Linked DNA regions of Sporichthya polymorpha DSM 43042. The protein of the gene in region 1 interacts with the protein of each later gene in a pairwise test. Links are inferred from orthologs where the notes say so. Each region holds a gene or a part of one and is shown on either strand. Other genes may lie near its edges.

The links.
Region 2: the proteins of lpdA (region 1) and pcrA interact in binary tests that used the Escherichia coli proteins (3 or more experiments, as listed by UniProt). The link is inferred for Sporichthya polymorpha DSM 43042 from one-to-one orthologs.

Annotation. Positions count from the first base shown.
Region 1 is NZ_KB913029.1:5,008,770-5,016,284, forward strand. The notes cover bases 557-3,471. They hold lpdA (dihydrolipoyl dehydrogenase), read left to right. Parts: upstream 557-1,277; coding sequence 1,278-2,666; downstream 2,667-3,471. Other genes in these bases: SPOPO_RS33260 (hypothetical protein), read right to left, coding at 557-794; SPOPO_RS0124180 (hypothetical protein), read right to left, coding at 796-1,119; sucB (2-oxoglutarate dehydrogenase, E2 component, dihydrolipoamide succinyltransferase), read left to right, coding at 2,746-3,471. Outside these bases: SPOPO_RS0124170 (leucyl aminopeptidase), read left to right, coding at 1-80; more of SPOPO_RS33260, read right to left, coding at 99-556; more of sucB, read left to right, coding at 3,472-4,557; SPOPO_RS0124195 (TIGR01777 family oxidoreductase), read left to right, coding at 4,569-5,450; lipoyl(octanoyl) transferase LipB, read left to right, coding at 5,478-6,176; lipA (lipoyl synthase), read left to right, coding at 6,173-7,105; SPOPO_RS0124210 (DUF4191 domain-containing protein), read left to right, coding at 7,159-7,515. UniProt on the Escherichia coli protein: Lipoamide dehydrogenase is a component of the glycine cleavage system as well as of the alpha-ketoacid dehydrogenase complexes.
Region 2 is NZ_KB913029.1:3,002,940-3,014,692, reverse strand. What follows is about bases 4,552-7,610. They hold pcrA (DNA helicase PcrA), read right to left. Parts: upstream 7,252-7,610; coding sequence 4,852-7,251; downstream 4,552-4,851. Other genes in these bases: SPOPO_RS0114735 (hypothetical protein), read right to left, coding at 7,309-7,610; SPOPO_RS0114745 (ABC transporter substrate-binding protein), read left to right, coding at 4,552-4,818. Also shown: sucC (ADP-forming succinate--CoA ligase subunit beta), read right to left, coding at 1-354; SPOPO_RS35665 (M23 family metallopeptidase), read left to right, coding at 1,107-2,504; SPOPO_RS0114750 (alpha/beta hydrolase), read right to left, coding at 2,523-3,683; more of SPOPO_RS0114745, read left to right, coding at 3,826-4,551; more of SPOPO_RS0114735, read right to left, coding at 7,611-7,653; SPOPO_RS0114730 (LuxR C-terminal-related transcriptional regulator), read right to left, coding at 7,729-8,412; SPOPO_RS0114725 (ATP-binding protein), read right to left, coding at 8,415-9,881; SPOPO_RS29690 (PspC domain-containing protein), read left to right, coding at 9,880-11,112; SPOPO_RS29685 (hypothetical protein), read left to right, coding at 11,099-11,362; SPOPO_RS0114710 (hypothetical protein), read left to right, coding at 11,420-11,753. UniProt on the Escherichia coli protein: A helicase with DNA-dependent ATPase activity. Unwinds DNA duplexes with 3'-5' polarity. Translocates on single-stranded DNA with 3'-5' polarity. Initiates unwinding more efficiently from a nicked substrate than double-stranded DNA.

The DNA.
Region 1 (7,515 bases):
ACGGCTACGTGCCCAAGGGCGGGACGGGCGTCGCGGTCCGGACGCTGGTCGCCCTCGCCGAGGACGTCGCCGCCGGCTGACGCCGGTCAGTTCGGGCGTCAGTTCGGGCAGAGGTCGCCGCCCGGCGGGCAGTCGAGCACCAGCCCGCCGGCCTTGCGCCACGCCGCCTCGGTCGCGGGCCGCAGGGCCGCGGCGAGGCGGAGCGTCTCCGCCGGCACGAGCCCGGACGCCGCGAACTCGATCGTGTAGTTCGGCGCCCACGCGATCAGCACGGTCACGGGCGCCGCTCCGGGCGGGGCCGACCAGACGGCCGCGCGGCCGCCGATCCGGGTCTCGGTGGTCTTCCCGCCGAGCTTGCGCAGCACCGCGGTCTGCGCCTTCAGCCCGCGCAGGTGGCCGGTGATCCGCACGCTCGTGTCGGCGACCGGGTCGGCGTACTCGGCGTACCAGTCGAAGGACCGGTCGTCGGCGAGGTAGAGCGTGCGGCTGGCGCCGATCGGCTTGAGGCCCTGGCTGAGGAACCAGTCGCCCGAGCGCAGGACCACGAACCGGCTCGCGCCCGCCACGACCGGCCCGCCCGCGTCGGCGGTCGCCCCCTGGGGGCCGGGCGTCCCGCCGCCGCTCGCGCCCGGGGTCGCCCCGGCGGAGGCCCCCGCGAGGGCGCCCTCGGCCGGACCGTCACCGGAGTCGCCGGAGTCGCCGCCGCAGCCGGCGGCGGCGGCGAGCAGGGTCAGACCGGCGAGCACGGCGGCCGCCCGGGCACTCCTGCGCAACCCGACCCGCCGCCCGTGCACGTCAGCGGCCTTGCTTGCGTTCGGCGGCGCGGCGCGCGTCGTAGTCCCGTTTGCGCTGGGGGTACCCGGTCAGCGCCACGTCGTAGACGGGTATCCCGAGCTTGCCCATCAGCGAGCGCGCGTGCTCGTGGCTCGGGACCCGCCGCCGGGTCCACTCGCCGTCGTGGGCGATGAGCATGACCGTCGGCTCGGTGACCGCCGTCTGGGGCTCCAGGTAGGCCTCGACCCCGACCCGGGTCTCCGACCACTCCTTCAGGTGGTCGCGGTCGGCCAGGTCGGCGCGCCGGGAATCACCCGTGGCCGCCTTCTTGCGGAACAACCTCATCTGCCGGACCCCTCCGTGGTCTGCCAGCAGTATCGCCGCTGGTCGGGCGGTTCACCCCCACCGACGTGACCAAGGCCGCTCGCCCGCCTGATCGGGGTAGGAATCACAGGTGAAAGGATGACGGTTGCTCAACCGCAGACACCAGTGAGGGAGTTCCCGTGGCGGAGCAGGCAGGCACCGAATTCGACCTCGTGATCCTGGGAGGCGGCAGCGGCGGGTACGCCTGTGCCCTGCGCGCCGCCCAGCTGGGTCTGTCGGTGGCACTGATCGAGAAGGGCAAGCTCGGGGGCACCTGCCTGCACAACGGCTGCATCCCGACCAAGGCGCTCCTGCACGCGGCGGAGGTCGCCGACCTGGCCCGTGAGGGCGAGCAGTTCGGCATCAAGACCTCGCTGCACGGCATCGACATGGCCGGCGTGAACGCCTACAAGGACGGCGTCATCAGCAAGCTCTACAAGGGCCTGCAGGGCCTGGTGAAGAGCCGCAAGATCACGCTGATCGAGGCCGAGGGCCGCCTGAGCTCCGCCACGAGCGTCGACGCCGGCGGCGTCCGCTACACCGGCAAGCACATCGTGCTCGCGACCGGCTCCGTGCCGCGCTCGCTCCCCGGCCTGGAGATCGACGGCACCCGCGTTCTCACCTCGGACCACGCGCTGCTGCTCGACCGCGTCCCGAGTTCGGCGATCATCCTCGGCGGCGGCGTCATCGGCGTCGAGTTCGCGAGCGTGTGGAAGTCCTTCGGCGCCGACGTCACGATCGTCGAGGCGCTGCCCCACCTGGTCCCGATCGAGGACGAGGCCAACTCCAAGCTGCTGGAGCGCGCCTTCCGCAAGCGCAAGATCGCGTTCGAGCTCGGCGCCCGGTTCACCGGCGTCTCGCACACCGCCAACGGCGTGCAGATCACGACCGAGAACGGCAAGACCGTCGAGGCCGAGGTGCTGCTCGTCGCGATCGGCCGCGGCCCGGTGTCGGCGAACCTCGGGTACGAGGAGGTCGGCGTCGAGATGGAGCGCGGCTTCGTCAAGGTCGACGGCCTGTGCCAGACGAACGTCCCGACGATCTCCGCGGTCGGCGACCTGATCCCGACCCTGCAGCTCGCGCACGTCGGTTTCGCCGAGGGCATCCTCGTCGCCGAACGCCTCGCCGGGCTCGACGTCGTCCCGATCGACTACGACGGCGTTCCGCGCGTCACGTACTCCGAGCCCGAGGTCGCCTCGGTCGGCATCACCGAGGCGGTCGCGAAGGAGCGCCTCGGCGCCGACAACGTCGAGACCATCACCTACGACCTCGCCGGCAACGGCAAGAGCCAGATCCTGAAAACGGCCGGCGCGATCAAGCTGGTCCGGCAGAAGGACGGCCCCGTGCTCGGCGTACACATCGTCGGCTCCCGCGCCGGCGAGCTCGTCTCCGAGGCCCAGTTGATCTACAACTGGGAGGCGCTACCCAGCGAGGTCGCGCAGCTGATCCACGCTCACCCGACGCAGGGCGAGGCCCTCGGCGAGGCCCACCTCGCCCTGGCTGGCAAGCCGCTGCACGCGCACGGCTGACAGTCCGCAGGGTTCGCCCTGAGGGTCCGTCAGAAATCTTTCCGCCACCCGGTTCCGTCCCTCGCGAGGAGAACGTCACATGCCAGTCTCGGTCACCCTTCCGGCGCTCGGCGAGAGTGTCACCGAGGGCACCGTCACCCGGTGGCTGAAGCAGGAGGGCGACACCGTCGCCGCGGACGAGCCGCTGCTGGAGATCTCGACCGACAAGGTCGACACCGAGATCCCCGCCCCGGCTGCCGGTGTCCTGGTCAAGATCACCGTCGGTGAGGACGAGACCGTCGCCGTCGGCGCCGAGCTCGGTGTCATCGGTGACGCGGGTGAGGCCGCCCCGGCCGCTCCCGCCCCGGCCGCCGAGCCCGCTCCCGCGGCCCCGGCTCCGGTCGCGGAGGCGCCTGCGCCGCCGGCCCAGCCCGCTCCCCCTGCTCCGGCCGCTCCCGCCGCGGCCCCGGCTGCCGGCCCGGCGGCCGATGGAGTGTCGGTGACCCTGCCCGCACTGGGTGAGAGCGTCACCGAGGGCACCGTCACGCGCTGGCTGAAGGCGGAGGGCGACACCGTCGCCGCCGACGAGCCGCTGCTGGAGATCTCGACCGACAAGGTCGACACCGAGATCCCCGCCCCGGCCGCCGGCGTCCTGGTCAAGATCACCGTCCGCGAGGACGAGACCGTCGCCGTCGGCGCCGAGCTCGGCGTCATCGGCTCCGGCGCGAGCGCCCCGGCTCCCGCGGCCACGGCCGCTCCCGCCCCGGCTCCGGCGGCTCCCGCTCCCGAGCCGACCCCCGCCCCCGCACCCCCGGCCGCGGCGGCTCCGGCGCCCCCGGCGCCCGCGCCGGCTCCCACCCCGGCCCCGGCCGCTCCCACCCCGGCCCCGGCCGCTCCCGCGGCTCCGGCGGCCGCTCCCGCGGCTCCGGCGAGCAGCGGGAACGGGCAGGCGGAGGACGTCGGCACCTACGTCACCCCGCTGGTGCGCCGTCTCGCGGCGGACAACAACGTCGACCTGAGCACGGTCGTCGGCACCGGCGTCGGTGGCCGCATCCGCAAGCAGGACGTGCTCGACGCCGCCAGGAGCGCGGCGTCAGCGGCGACGGCCGCCCCGGCCGCGGCCGCTCCGGCCCCGTCGGCGGCTCCGGTCGCGACCCCGGCCGCCCCGCGGCCGGTCGTCGCCGCGCCGCAGGTCGGCACGGTCGAGCCGATGTCGCGGCTGCGCAAGGTCATCGCGGCGCGCATGGTCGAGTCGCTGCAGCTCTCCGCGCAGCTGTCGTGCTGGGTCGAGGTCGACGTCACCCGCATCGCGCGGCTGCGGCAGCAGGCCAAGGCGTCCTTCGAGGCCCAGACCGGCCAGAAGCTCAACTTCCTGCCGTTCTTCGCCAAGGCGACCATCGAGGCCCTCAAGCAGCACCCGAAGCTGAACGCCTCGATCGACGTCGAGAAGGGCGAGATCACCTACCACCCGAAGGTGCACCTCGGCATCGCCGTCGACACCGAGCGGGGTCTGCTGGTCCCGGTCGTCCAGGACGCGGACGAACTCAACGTCTCGGGCCTGACCCGGTCGATGAACGACCTGGCCGCGCGCACCCGCGACAACAAGATCGCCCCCGACGACCTGTCCGGCGGCACGTTCACGCTGACCAACACCGGCAGCCGGGGCGCGCTCACCGACACCCCGATCATCAACCAGCCGCAGGTCGGCATCCTCGGCACCGGCACGGTCGTCAAGCGTCCGGTCGTCGTCGAGGACCCCTCCGGCGGGGACACGATCGCGATCCGGTCGATGGTGATGCTCGTCCTGACCTACGACCACCGCCTGGTCGACGGGGCCGACGCCGCCCGGTTCCTCACCACCGTGAAGCAGCGTCTGGAGGAGGGCGCGTTCGAGGCCGAACTCGGCCTCTGACGGGCACGCCCATGAAGATCGCGGTCTGCGGCTCGTCCGGACTGATCGGCACCGCGCTCGTCGACGCACTGCGCGCCGACGGGCACGAGGTGCTGCGTCTGGTCCGGCGGGCCCCGCAGGGCGCGGACGAGATCTCGTGGGACCCGGAGCAACCGCTCTCCCCCGGCAAGCTCGCCGGCGTCGAGGCCGCGGTGAACCTCTCCGGGGCCGGGGTCGGCGACAAGCGCTGGAGCGAGTCGTACAAGCGCACCCTCGTCGACAGCCGGGTCAACCCGACGCACACGCTCGCGACCGCGCTGGCGGCGCTCGACCCCAAGCCGCGAGTGCTGCTGCAGGGCTCCGCGATCGGGTTCTACGGCGACCACGGCGAGACGAAGGTCGACGAGACCTTCGGCCCCGCGGACGACTTCCTGGCCCGTCTGACGGTCCGTTGGGAGGCGGCCGCGGCGCCGGCGGAGAACGCGGGCATCCGTGTCTGCTACCTCCGCACCGGCCTCGTCGTCGCACGCGAGGGCGGGGCGTGGGGCCGACTGTTCCCGATCTTCAAGTTCGGGCTCGGCGGCAAGCTCGGCAACGGCCGCCAGTACTGGAGCTTCATCTCCCTGACCGACCACGTGCGGGCGCTGAAGTTCCTGCTGACCTCCGACGTCTCCGGCCCCGTGAACCTGACCGGGCCCGAGCCCGTCACCAACGCCGACGTGACCAAGGCCATGGGCAGCGTCCTGCACCGGCCGACGCTGTTCCCGGTGCCGGCGATCGCCCTCAAGGTCGTCCTCGGCGAGTTCTCCACCGAGACGCTGCGCAGCCAGCGCGTCGTGCCGGCGGTCCTGTCGAAGGCAGGGTTCTCCTTCGAGCACCCGACGATCGAGGCCGCGATCCGCGCCGCCGCCTGAGAACCGATCCCGACCTAGACTGACGACGTGTCCGCGCTCCGCTTCCTCCACGGCTTCGGCGGGACTCCGGTGCCCTACGAGCCGGCGTGGGAGCTTCAGCGGGAGCTGCACGCCGCGCGCGCCGACGGCACCGTCGAGGACACCGTGATCCTCCTCGAGCACGAGCCGGTGTTCACCGCGGGCAAGCGCACCGAGCCGCAGGACCGGCCGTGGGACGGCACCCCGGTGGTCGAGGTCGACCGCGGCGGGAAGATCACCTGGCACGGGCCGGGGCAGCTGACCGGCTACCCGATCGTGAAGCTGCCCGACGGCGTCTACGTCGTCGACTACGTCCGCAAGCTGGAGGCCGCGATCATCGCGACCTGCGCCGACCTGGGTCTGGCGAACGCGCAGCGCGTGCCGGGCCGCAGTGGGGTGTGGGTGCCCGGCACGGGCCCGTTGGACCCGGACCGCAAGGTCGCCGCGATCGGGATCCGCGTCGCGAAGGGCGTGACGATGCACGGCTTCGCGATCAACTGCGACTGCGACCTGGGCTGGTTCTCACGGATCGTGCCGTGCGGGATCTCCGACGCCGGCGTCACGACGCTGACGAAGGAACTCGGGCGTCCGGTGCCGGTCGCCGAGGTCGTGCCGGTGGTCGAGCGTCGCCTGCTGGAGGCCCTCGGCTCGGAGTCGGTGACCCGGGCCCCGTTGGCACTGCACGGCGCGCTGGGAGTTGTCGCATGACGATCGCTCCCGAGGGCCGCAAGCTGCTGCGACTGGAGGTCCGGAACACCGAGACCCCGATCGAGCGCAAGCCGCCGTGGATCAAGACCACGCTGCGGACCGGGCCGGAGTACCGGGCCCTGACGAAACTGGTGAAGGACGAGGGCCTGCACACGGTCTGTCAGGAGGCGGGCTGCCCCAACATCTTCGAGTGCTGGGAGGACCGCGAGGCCACGTTCCTCATCGGCGGTGACCAGTGCACCCGCCGTTGCGACTTCTGCCAGATCGACACCGGCAAGCCGGTCGAGCTGGACCGGGACGAGCCGCGCCGGGTCGCCGAGTCCGTGCTCACGATGGGCCTGCGGTACGCCACGATCACCGGCGTCGCCCGTGACGACCTGCCCGACGGCGGGGCCTGGCTGTACGCGGAGACCGTTCGCGCGATCCACACCGCGGTCCCCGGCTGCGGGGTCGAGTTGCTCGCGCCGGACTTCAACGCCGAGCCGGACCTGCTCGCGCAGGTGTTCGCGTCCCGCCCCGAGGTGTTCGCGCACAACCTGGAGACCGTGCCGCGCCTGATGCGCCGGATCCGGCCCGCGTTCCGCTACGACCGGTCACTCGGGGTGATCACCGCCGCGCGCGAGGCCGGACTGGTGACCAAGTCCAATTTGATCCTCGGCCTCGGCGAGGAGCCCGACGAGGTCCTCGCCACCATGCGCGACCTGCGCGAGGCCGGCACCGACCTGCTCACGATCACCCAGTACCTGCGCCCGAGCGCCCGCCACCACCCGGTGGAGCGGTGGGTCACCCCCGAGGAGTTCACCGAGCTCGGCGCCGAGGCCGAACGGCTGGGGTTCGCGGGCGTGATGTCGGGGCCGCTGGTGCGCTCGTCCTACCGCGCGGGCCGCCTGTACCGGCAGGCCGTGGAGGCACGCGAACAGAGCGCCTGAGCGCCCTGCGTATCCTGCCTCGGACACGACGAGAAGGGCCCGGCGGAACAGTCATGGCATTCGGCAGGAAGAAAGACAAGGCCGCCAAGGCGGCGAAGCCGGGCGGCGGCCGCGTCCGGCAGATCTTCGACGCCTACAAGATGACGGCGCGGGTCGACAAGCTCCTGCCGCTGTGGCTGGTGCTCGGCTTCGTCATCGGCTTCGCGGTGTTCTTCGGCATCACGGTGCTGTTCCTGCACCCGATCATCGCGGGGATCGTCGGCTTCATGTTCGGCGTCCTCGGCCTGCTGTTTCTCTTCGGCCAGCGCGTCCAGAAGGCCGCGTACACCGAGATCGAGGGCCAGCCCGGCGCCGCCGCGGCTGCGCTGAACACCATGCGCCGGGGCGGCTGGACCGTCACCCCCGCCGTC
Region 2 (11,753 bases), 2.0 Mb from region 1 along the record:
CGTGGCCATCGCCAGGAAGGTGCGGTTGGTGCGGTCGAGGAGGAAGGAGCAGTAGAACTCCGTCTCGATGTCCGCGGTCTGGGCGAGCATCACGCGGCGCACGGTGTGGCCCTTGATGTCCATGCCGAGGATCTGCTCGGCGAGCTGCTCGGCCTCCTCCGCGGTCTCCGCGAGCTTGACGCCGCCGGCCTTGCCGCGGCCACCGACCTTCACCTGGGCCTTGACGACCACGCGGCCGCCCAGCTTCTCGGCCGCGGCGCGGGCCTCCGCGGGGGTCTCGGCGACCAAGCCGCCCAGCACCGGTACTCCGTGCTTGGCGAACAGGTCGCGCGCCTGGTACTCGAACAGGTCCACGGCGGGGCCCTTCCTTCACGTATTCGGGGCAAATCCGCCGCGAGACTAGCCGCCCCTAACGAACCCGACGCGCACAGGGTTCCGCGGAGAGACCCGAATCACCGCCGCACAACGGCGGTGTCGCGACGTGAGCGCGAGCCGCGCGGCTGCGAGCGCTCCGCGGCCGGCGGCCGCGCAGAAGGTGTTTGGGCGGGGAGGAGTCCCTGTGCCCTTGACGGCCGGTGAACGGCGCCACGAGCGAAGGTCGCTGGCGGGCTGAGCCTCCCCGCGCCAGCAGGTTCGTCCGGCGCGGGGGCGGGGTCAAGGCTCTGAGCGATCTCCACGGTCTTTCCACAGGAAACCGGCGCTCCGGGACGTACCCGGACGCGAAGTCAAGAGGACGCGCGGGGCGAGTTGGAGCGGCGTTGACGCCGGCCGCGGACGGTGGTCACAGATCGGATTCGGATCGGCACGGAAAGCAGAGAGTGACCGTCGCCGGCTACGGAACGTGGGTAGATTTCACGGTAGCTCGGCGTGTCGGAACGGGTGGATTTTGCTCTTCTGCACGTCATGTCCACACCACACGGTCATGACTGGGGCCCCGGTAGTCACATCGGGTAACTTCAGCACCGGCCCCTGGTCACTTTGAGCGTTCTTTGCCGGGTGGCCGTGGGTGCATGACCGCGTGACCGTTACCGTTCGGGACTGCTGGAGTCGCAGCACTGCGCTTCAGCGGCACGAGTACCAACACCGAGTGACCGGGAGATGCCTCCGTGGCCAACGGCCGACATGCGCGTGGTGCTGAGCACCTCGACGCGCAGCTCGACCTAGACGCCTCGGCTCCGCTCTCGGTGCCGGCGCCCGAAATGCCGGTTCCGACCGGGCGGCGCCGCAAGGAGATCGCGGAGCCGGCCGCTCTCGTTACCGAGGTACCCCGTTCCGGGGCAGTTGAAGACATCGTCCCGGCCGGATCCGGCCGTCGCCGGCGCGTTCCCCCGGCGCCGGAGACCGTGCCCGCCACTGCGGCCCGCTCCGAGGCGCTCCCGGAGGCTCTGGCCGCCCAGCCGCTGCCGGCCCCCACCGGCCGCCGCCGCAAGGCCGCGGCCCCGGTCGAGAGCCTTGCCGAGATTCCCGCCGTCGCCGCGCTGCCGGTCCCCGAGGTCGCCGTCGCGCCCGGCACGGGCCGCCGCCGCCGGACCACGGCCGCGCCGGCTCCGGTGGTCGAGCCCACGATCTTCACCGCGGCCCCCGCCCCGGTCGTCGTCGCGCCGCCGGTCCTTGAGCTCGCGCTGGAGATCCCCGCCGGGCAGATTCCCGCCGAGCAGATCCTCGAGCCGGTCGTCGAACTGGCCACCCGCGCCGAGCGTCGCGAGGCGGCCCGTAAGCACGCCAAGCGCAGCGCCCGGACCCACGCGTCCAGCCGCCGCAAGGTCGTCGTCCTCCCGGCCGGTACGCCGAGCGGGACGTCGCTGATCGCCGGCGCCGCCGCGGTCGCGGTCGCCGCGGCCGGCGTGGTCGGCGCGGTGAAGGCCGGCGGCGGCGACGCCGACACCAGCGCCACGATGACCGGCGCCTCGGCCCTCGGGGTGACCGAGAGCGGCTCGCTGGTCGAGTCCGCCTCGGTGAACCGCGAGCAGGCCCGCGCCAGCCGCGAGCGCGCCCGCGACGCCCTCGCCGACCGCATCCGCGCCGCCGAGGAGCTGAAGCAGAAGCAGGAGGCGGCGGCCCGCGCCCTGGCCGCCGCGAAGGCTCGCGCCCAGCAGCTCGCGCTGATGGCGAAGAACTACAGCCTGCCGGTCCGGGGCTACCACCTCACCGCGACCTTCGGCGCCGGCGGTTACCGCTGGGCCGCCGGGCACACCGGCCTCGACTTCGCCTGCGGCTACGGCAGCCCGATCCGCGCCGTCGCGGCCGGGACCGTGATCTTCGCCGGCTACGACGGTGCCTACGGCTACAAGACCGTGATCCGGCACCTCGACGGCACCGAGAGCTGGTACGCCCACCAGTCGCAGATCCTGGTCCGCCGCGGCCAGGTCGTCGCCGGCCAGGTTATCGGCCGCGTCGGGATGACCGGCAACACCTCCGGGCCGCACCTGCACCTGGAGATCCGGGTCAACGACCGGCCGGTCAACCCCTACAACTGGCTCCGCTCGAAGGGTCTGCGCCCGTAGCGCACCCCGCGCCGGCACTCAGTGCCGGTGCTGCCCGCCGCTCACGGTGGTGTGGATCCAGCGCTGCGCGGCGGCGAACGACTCCTGCGAGGACCGGACGGCGTTGAGCGCGTGGCCGGCGCCCTTGACGACGTAGGCGTCGACCGACGGCACGTTCGGACCCAGCTTCGGGGCCTCGCTCGCGACGAGGTTCTCCGCCGTGTCGCACGGCGCCCCGAGGTCCCCGGACTCCAGGGAGCAGAACAGCGCGTCGTTGGTGCCGATCAGCAGGAACACCGGCACGCGGATGTCGAGCGGGGCCCGGAAGAACAGCGGGTAGTTGTTCAGCTCGGAGAAAGTGACGGTGCCTTTGGTGGCCTCGTCGGCGGCCAGCATGCGGTCGTCGACATTCGTGTCCGGCGCGTAGTAGGTGTCGTACCGGGTTCCCGGACGGTCCGTCAGATAGCCGGGGTCGTAACCCTTCTGGGCGTATGCCGGGTCGAGGAACGACGGGTAGAGCGGCGCCGACACGATCAGCGGCGTGTGGAACTCGCGGATGCTGTGGGTCGCTCCGGTCAGCACGACGGCGTCGACCTCGGGGTTGGCCGAGGCGGCGAACCAGCTCGTGATCGAACCGTACGAATGGCCGACGAGCACGACCTTCTCGACCGGCACGTTCTTCACCGGCGCCTGCACCTTGCCGGCCCGGAGCGCCGAGATCAGGGCGCGGACGGCCGCGGCGTTGGAGTTGACGTCGACCTGGAAGCTCGGCGGGTGCGAGCTCTCCCCCGCCCCGAGCCGGTCGATCGCGAGCGTCGCGTAGCCGGCCTTCACCGCGGCGGCCTCCCACGAGTACCGCTCGGAGCCGTCGGGGTCGGGCAGGTTCCAGTAGCGGTGGTCGTAGGTGATGCCGTGCACGAGGACCTGGACGGTCCGGGACGGGGAGTCCTTCGGCTGACAGAACCGCACGAAGATCTGCTGGTTCTCCAGCGTCGTGACGGCCGGCTCGGACGCCCCCGGCACGTACGGCACGGAGGTGAAGCTGAGCGGGACGCGGCTGGTGCGACAGACGCGTTCGGCGATGTCCTCGGCGGCGGCAGCACCGTCTGCGGCGTCGGCAGCGGTCGTCGGCAGACCGGCGGCGAGCAGGGCGGCGACCAGCCCGGTGAGCAGGCCACGACGGGACCAGCGAGAATTCATGGGGGCCTCACTCGGGAGCAGCCGCTCGCTCGGCAGGGGAGCGGTGAACTCGGAGGCTAAGGGGAACCTGAGAAACGGTCAATGTCAACCGATGTCGACCGACGTCGACCGATCCGTCCGCCTTCGTCACCGGGAGTTCTCTGTGCGCGCCCGCACGCTCGTCGCCACCCTCGCTCTGCTCGCCCTTCCGCTCGCCGCCTGCTCGGACGAGAGCAACACGCTGCTCGACGGCCCGCGGGGCAGCGTCGAGGCCCCGGCGGAGTCCGCCTCCCCCGCGGCCACCTCGCAGACCTCGGGAACCCGCACCGTCTCGCACGCGAAGGGGTCCACCGAGGTCCCGGCCGCCCCGCAGCGGATCGTCACCCTCGACTCGCCGATCCTCGACGCCACGATCTTCCTCGGCCTCAAGCCGGTCGGCGCGGTGCGCACGAGCGTCGACACCGGCCTGCCCGAGTACCTCGCCGACCGGACCGAGGGCGTCGAGATCGTCGGGGAGATCGCGAAGCCGAACCTGGAGGCGATCGCGGCGCTGCAGCCCGACCTGATCCTGTCCTCGACGCTGCGCGACGACGCCCTCTACGACAAGCTCTCCGCGATCGCCCCGACCGTCTTCACGAACGGTCCCGGTACCGAGTGGCGGGAGGACTTCCTGCTCGTCGGCGAGGCCCTGAACCGCGGTTCGGAGGCCCGGGACGCGCTGGCCGACTTCGATCGGCGCGCGTCCGAGCTCGGCGAGCGGTTGGGGCTGACGGACGCCGACGCGACGATCATGCGGTTCCTGCCCGGCGAGACCCGGGTGTACGGGCCGGAGAGCTTCTCCGGCAGTGTCCTGCGGGCCATCGGCCTCGGGGCGCCGGACCTGGCCTACGACCAGTTCGCGATCGCCCGGCTCAGCACCGAGGAGCTCACGAGCGCCGACGCGGACATCCTCTTCACCACCACCTACGGGGCCGAGGACGAGACCACCCGCGGCGAGGTCACGCCGCTGTGGGACCAGCTGCAGGCCGTGCAGAACGGCTGCCAGTTCGACGTCGACGACGACACCTGGATGGTCGGCATCGGCCTGATCGGCGCGACGGCGATCCTCGACGACCTCGAGGCCAAGCTCGCCGAGGGCGACTGCGGCCGCGACTGAGCTCAGACTCTCAACGACTGACGCGGCGGGAGCTCAGAGCTTCTCGACCGGGGCGTAGCGGAGCAGCAGACGCTTGGGCGCCCCGTCGCCGAAATCGATGGTCGCCTCGGCCTTGTCGGCGACGCCGGCGGTGGCGACCACCGTGCCCAGCCCGAACGTGTCGTGGGTGACCCGGTCCCCCACCGACAGCGCGACGATCGGCTTGCTCGGGCCCGCCTGGGCGCGCCCGGCGGGCCGGGTGGCCGGCCGCGGCGAGCCCGACGCCAGGGCCTGCAGCGGGCTGCGGTTCGCGGTGCGCCGCCAGTCGACCAGGTTCGGCGGGATCTCCTCCAGGAACCGCGACGGCGGGTACCACTGCGGGGCGCCCCAGGCACTGCGGACCTCGGCCCGGGTGACGTAGAGCCGCTCCTGCGCGCGGGTCAGGCCGACGTAGGCGAGCCGGCGCTCCTCGGCCAGTTCGACCGGGTCCCCGAGCGAGCGCATGTGGGGGAAGATCCCGTCCTCGCACCCGGTCAGGAACACGACCGGGAACTCCAGGCCCTTGGCGGTGTGCAGCGTCATCAGCGTGACCTGGCCACCGTCCTCGCCCTCACCCTCGGCGTCGGCGTCCGGCAGCTGGTCGGAGTCCGCGACCAGGGCGACCCGCTCGAGGAAGCCGGCGACCGAGCCGTCCGGGTTCGCCTCTTCGTACTCGCGCGCGACCGCGATGAGCTCGCCGAGGTTCTCGATGCGGGTCTCGTCCTGCGGGTCGGTCGAGGTCTCCAGCTCGTGCAGGTAGCCGGTCTGCTCGAGGATCGCCTCCAGCACCGTGGACGGCCCCGTCCCGGCCTCCACCAGCGTCGCGAGCTGGTCCATCAGCTCGTTGAACGCCTTCACCTGGGTCAGCGACCGGGTCGCGATGCCGTAGGCCTCCTCGCACCGGCGCAGCGCCGCCGGGAACGTGATGCGCTCCCGGCTCGACAGGGCGTCGATGCAGGCCTCGGCGCGGTCCCCGATCCCCCGCTTCGGGACGTTGAGGATCCGGCGCAGGCTGACGACGTCCTCGGGATTGGCCAGCACCCGCAGGTACGCGAGGGCGTCCCGAACCTCCTTGCGCTCGTAGAAGCGCACACCCCCGACGACCCGGTACGGCAGGCCGACCCGGATGAAGACCTCCTCGAACACGCGGGAGGCCGCATTCGTCCGGTAGAACACCGCGACGTCCTTGGGCTTCGCGAGCCCCGCGTCGGCGAGCCGATCGACCTCGGCCGCGACGAAGGACGCCTCCGCGTGCTCGTCCTCGGCGACCCAGCCGACGATCTTCTCCCCGTCACCGGCGTCGGTCCACAGGTTCTTCGGCTTGCGGTCCGGGTTGCGCGCGATGACGGCGTTCGCCGCGGACAGGATCGTCTGCGTGGAGCGGTAGTTCTGCTCCAGCAGGATCACGCGCGCGTTCGGGTAGTCCCGCTCGAACTCGTGGATGTTCCGGATCGTCGCGCCGCGGAAGGCGTAGATCGACTGGTCCGCGTCGCCGACGACGCAGAGCTCGGCCGGGGGAAGTTCTGACGGGACGTCATGTCCGTCCAGCGCCTCGGTCCCGCCGACGAGTTCGCGGACGAGGACGTACTGCGCGTGGTTGGTGTCCTGGTACTCGTCGACCAGCACGTGGCGGAACCGGCGCCGGTAGTGCTCCGCGACGTCGGGGAACGCCTGCAGCAGGTTGACCGTCGTCATGATCAGGTCGTCGAAGTCCAGCGCGTTCGCGGCGCGCAGGCGCTCCTGGTACATCCGGTAGCACTCGGCGTACGTGGTCTCGACCGGGCCGGTCGCGGTGGAGCTGTAGGTGTCCGGGTCGATCAGTTCGTTCTTCAGACCGCTGATCGCGTTGCCGATCGCCCGCGGCGTGAAGCGCTTCGGGTCGAGGTTGAGGTCGCGCACGATCATGCGCAGCAGGCGCTGCTGGTCGGTGTCGTCGTAGACGGAGAACCCGGAGGTGAACCCCAGCCGCTTCGCCTCGAAGCGCAGGATCCGTAGGCACGCCGAGTGGAACGTCGACACCCAGTTCGGCGCGGCCGACCCGACCGCCTCGGCCACGCGCTGCTTCATCTCGCCCGCGGCCTTGTTGGTGAAGGTGATCGCGAGGATCTGCGACGGCCGGACCTTCCGCACCGTGATCAGGTACGCGATCCGGCGCGTGAGCACGCGGGTCTTGCCCGACCCGGCCCCGGCGACGATGAGCAGCGGTCCGCCGGAGTGCTCCACCGCCGCGCGCTGCTCGGGGTTCAGCCCGGCGAGCAGGTCCTCCGCGGTGGGCGCGGGGCGCGCGGCCGGCCCGTCCGAACCCGACGCCGGTTCGCTCCGGTCGGCCGCCGACGGGGTCGCCGCCGCGACCCGGACACGCTTGGCCGGGGTTCCCGAGCCGGGCATCGGGAGGTCGTCGAAGAGCGTGTCCATTGCCCTCACTCTAGGTCGCGGTGCGCGGTGCGGCGGGGCCCGCACCGGGCCGCGGGATCAGGTCCAGGAGTAGGCGATGATCGCGTTGGCCGCGGCCAGCCCGAACGCGGCGAAGAACGCCGGCGGCGGGAGCGGATCCCGCTTGCGCAGCGCGTGCGTCAGGCCGACGACGGTCAGCGCGACCAGCAGTTTCACGGCGACCTTGGTGTGGTTCAGGTCGCGGTCGTCAGCCTCGTTGACCCCGACCAGCGCCAGGCCGGTGAGGAACTGGATCCCGGCGGTGTGGAAGATCACCGGCGAGAACCGGCGGTTCCCGCTCATCACCTCGAGCAGGAAGCCGGCGAGCAGCACGGCCATGCCACCCACGTGCAGCACCAAGAGGATCGCCCGCAGCGCGTCCACCTCGAAAATCCCTTCCTCGGCAGTCGATCGACCCTATGCGGTCGCTCCGACACCGCGGTCAGGCAGCTCGGTCCCTCAGATCAGCCGGCGGTCGGTCGCCCAGCGGGAGAGCTCGTGGCGGTTGGAGAGCTGGAGCTTGCGGAGGACGGCGGAGACGTGGGACTCGACGGTCCGGTCGGAGATGAACAGGTCCTTGGCAATCTCGCGGTAGGTGTATCCGCGCGCGATCAGCCGGAGCACCTCCCGCTCGCGGGACGTGAGCAGGTCGAGTTCGGGGTCGACGGCCGGGGCGGGCCCGGGGGCGCCGGGTCCGGCGAACGCGTCGAGGACGAACCCGGCGAGCCGGGGCGAGAACACGGCGTCGCCGGCGGCCACGCGGCGGATCGCGTCCGCGAGTTCGGGCCCGGTGATCGACTTCGTGACGTAGCCGCGCGCCCCGGCCCGGATCACGCCGATGACGTCCTCCGCCGCGTCCGACACCGAGAGGGCGAGGAAGCGGATCTCCGGCGCCTGCGCGAGGACCTCGCGCAGCACGGTGGCCCCGCCGCCGCCGGGGAGGTGGACGTCGAGCAGGACGACGTCGGGGCGGTGCTCCAGCGTCGCCGCGACGGCGGTGGGGACGTCCTCGGCCTCCGCGACGACGGTGATGTCCCCCGGCCCCCCGGCCGCCCCGTCCCGTTCGGCGTCGAGCTCGGCCCGGACCCCGGTCCGGAACATGCGGTGGTCGTCGACCACCACGACGCGCAGCGACCCGCTCATGCTCAGCTCTCCCCCAACCGCAGTTCGACCTCGGTCCCCTCGCCGGCCCGGCTGCGGACGACGGCTCGCCCGCCGTGGCGCTGCATGCGCCCGACGATCGAGTGCCGGACGCCCGCGCGGTCCTCGGGGACCGCGTCCGGATCGAAGCCCGGGCCACGGTCGCGCACGTAGGCGAGAACGGTGTCGCCGTCGACCTCGGCGTAGACGTCGACGGTCGTGCCGGCGTGGACGGCCGCGTTCACCATCGCCTCCCGGGCCGCGGCGAGCAGGGCCCGGCGCGCCTCGGCGGCCGGGCCGTCGAGGTCGGCGTCGCCGACGGTCACGACCTCGACCGGAACCCGGTGCGCCTCCTCGACCTCCGCCGCCGTCCGCCGGAGCGCGGCGGCGAGGGTGGAGACCTCCGCGTCCGCGTCGCGGTCGCCGTAGAGGAACTCCCGGAGGTCGCGCTCCTGACCGCGCGCGAGTCGGATCACCTCGCGTGGGTCGTGAGCCTGACGCTGGATCAGGGCGAGGGTCTGCAGGACCGAGTCGTGCAGGTGCGCGGCGAGGTCGGCGTGCATCTGGGTCCGGATGCGCTCCGCGCGCTCGTCGGCCAGGGACCGCCAGGTCCGCAGCACCCAGGGCCCGACGAGCAGTGCCGCACCGCCGAGCAGGACCGCGGCCCCGAGCACGCCGCGGCGGACGCCCCCGGGACCCCCGGCCAGCACCACGTAGGTGGCCAGACCCAGCGTGACCAGCACGGCCCCGGCCACGAACCGGACCCCGACGAGCACCCGCCGCCGCCACGACGACGGCGCCTCCGGGTCGGCGGTTCGCGCGGACCGGTCCGCCTCGTCGACCTGCCACCACACGACGGCGAGGCCGGCGACGACGGCCAGCGCCGGCCAGAGCACCATCTCGTCGACGCCCAGCCCGGTCTGCTGCAGCGCGAGCACGGCACCGAGCGCGACGGCCAGGAGCGCGACCAGCTGGCCGATCGACTCCGGTTCCGGACCCCGGACCGGCAGCCGCCGCAGCCCGCGCCGGGACGCGGCGGCCAGGCCGGGCGGCTGCGCCGCCCCGGACGGCTCGGCCAGCGGCACGACGAGCCAGAACGCGCCGTAGAGCACGACCCCGAACCCGGCGATGCCGCTCAGGACCGCGAAGGCGACGCGGACGTGCAGCGGATCCAGGCTGAGGTGGTCGGCCATCCCGCCGGCGACCCCCGCGACGAGTCGGTTCTCCCGGCGGCGGCGGTAGCGCGTGCGGGGCGAGCCGTCGGCCGCCGGACCCAGCGGGGAGCTGGTGTCCAGGCCGAGGGTGCTCGTGTCCACGTCGATGATCGTCACACGCGCGGGCGGGTCCGGGTATCCGGGACGCACCCGGGTCGCCCACGGACCCGCGGGCCCGTCACCCGGGCGAAACTCCGGGTCGGGTCCGGGCAGTTCCGGATACCCGCACGCGAGCCGGGAGAACATGCTCGATGTCATGACCGAACACCTGGGCCCCACGGCCTCCCCGCTGCCTCCGCCGACCGCGTCGGCGCCACCTCCGCCGTCGGGCCCGCGCCGGTTCCGCCGCAGCCGGTCCGACCGCGTGCTCGCCGGCGTCTGCGGCGGCCTCGCCGAGTCGCTCGCGCTGGACCCGGTCATCGTCCGCGTCCTGATGGTCGTGCTGACCTTCTTCGGCGGCGCGGGACTGATCGTCTACCTCGCCTGCTGGCTGCTGATGCCGGAGGACGACCGCGAGACCTCCCTCGCCGAGCGCGTTCTCGCCCGCGGCGGCAACAACCCGTGGCCGGTGCTCCTGCTCGCCGCGGTGCTCGGCCTGGCCGCGGTGCTCAGCCTCGGCTGGGTCGTCGACGACCGGGGGCTCCTGCTGATCGCGCTGTTCGTGATCACCGCGGTCGTCCTCGCCCGCCGCGAGACCCCGCCCGCCGCGGCCGCCCCGCCCGCCGCTTCGGCACCGGCCGGTCCGACGCCCGACCCCGAGCCGTCCTCCCCCACCGGGTGGGGTCCCGCGTACGCCGCCCCGGCCACCGGCTGGGCGCCGACCGCACCGCTGCCCCCGCTCGCACCGGCGCCCCCGGCCCCGCCGAGCGCTCCCCGGGAACGGTCGATCCTCGGCCGGCTGACGTTCTGCCTGGTGCTGGTCGCCCTCGGCGCGCTGGGGATCGCGGACCTCGCGGGGGCCGACGTGCCCGCGGCCGCCTATCCGGCCCTCGTGCTCGCCGGCGCCGGCGCCGGTCTGCTGATCGGCACCCGCTACGGCCGCGGCCGCTGGCTGATCGCGCTCGGCGTCGTGGGCGCCCTCGCGCTGCCGCCGGCGGTCTTCGTCGACGCCTACCGCGGCGGCTGGGTCGACCAGGACGAGCGCGCGATCGTGCCGCTGTCGGCGAGCGAGATCGCCCCCGAGTACGAGTACCGCGGCGGCCGCGTGCGGTTCGACTTCACGCAGGTCGACTTCGCCGGCCAGAACGTGTCCACGCACATCGAGGTGGGCGTGGGCGACGTCGAACTGATCCTCCCGCCGAACGTCGACGTCGTGACCGACGTGGAGCTGGGCATCGGGTCGGCCGAGATCTTCGACTCCGAGAACAGCGGGTTCGGCGTCTCGCGCTCCGGCCGCGACGACGGCCCGGACGGCCCCGGCGGCGGTCTGCTGACCGTCGAGATCGAGCAGGGCATCGGACACGTGGAGGTGCACCGTGCGGCGGCATGACCTGGACCCGGTCTCGCTGACCTTCGGGCTGTTGTTCGTCGGCGTCGCCGCCGGGTGGCTGGCCGTCCGGAGCGACGCGATCGAGGTGGAGGACCTGCGCTGGTTCTACACCGGCCTGCTGCTGATCGCCGGTGCCGCGGGCACCGCGATCTCTCTCCTCCGCGACCGCGCCCGGACCGTCCCGGCGGACCTCGCGCCGGAGCCTGATGCGGACGTGAGCGTCGTGGACAGCCCCGAGGCACAGTCGTAGGTTGCTGGGGAGCGGCCGCCGTCCCGGGGCGGCCTCCTTGCGGCAGGAGTTCCACCTGTGCACGCCCGAATCGCGGCGGCGACCGGTCCGTCCGACCTAATTCCGCAGGCCGACGGCAACGTCCTCGACGTCCTTCTGCTCCAGGCCCACGTTCTCACGGCGGTGTTCTGGCTGATCAGTTGCGTGCTGGTCGCCTTCCTGGCCGTCCCGGCGCTGCGCAAGGTCCCGTCCGCGTCGTTCCTGCACGAGCTCCAGGTCCGCCGGGAGCTCGTGTTCGGCGTCCTGTGGGCGACGTTCGTCCTCACGCTGGGGACCGGCACCTACCTGCTCTTCCAGCACGCGATCTACGACCCGCCGTTCTCCGGCGGCGACTTCAACGGCCTGGAGGCGC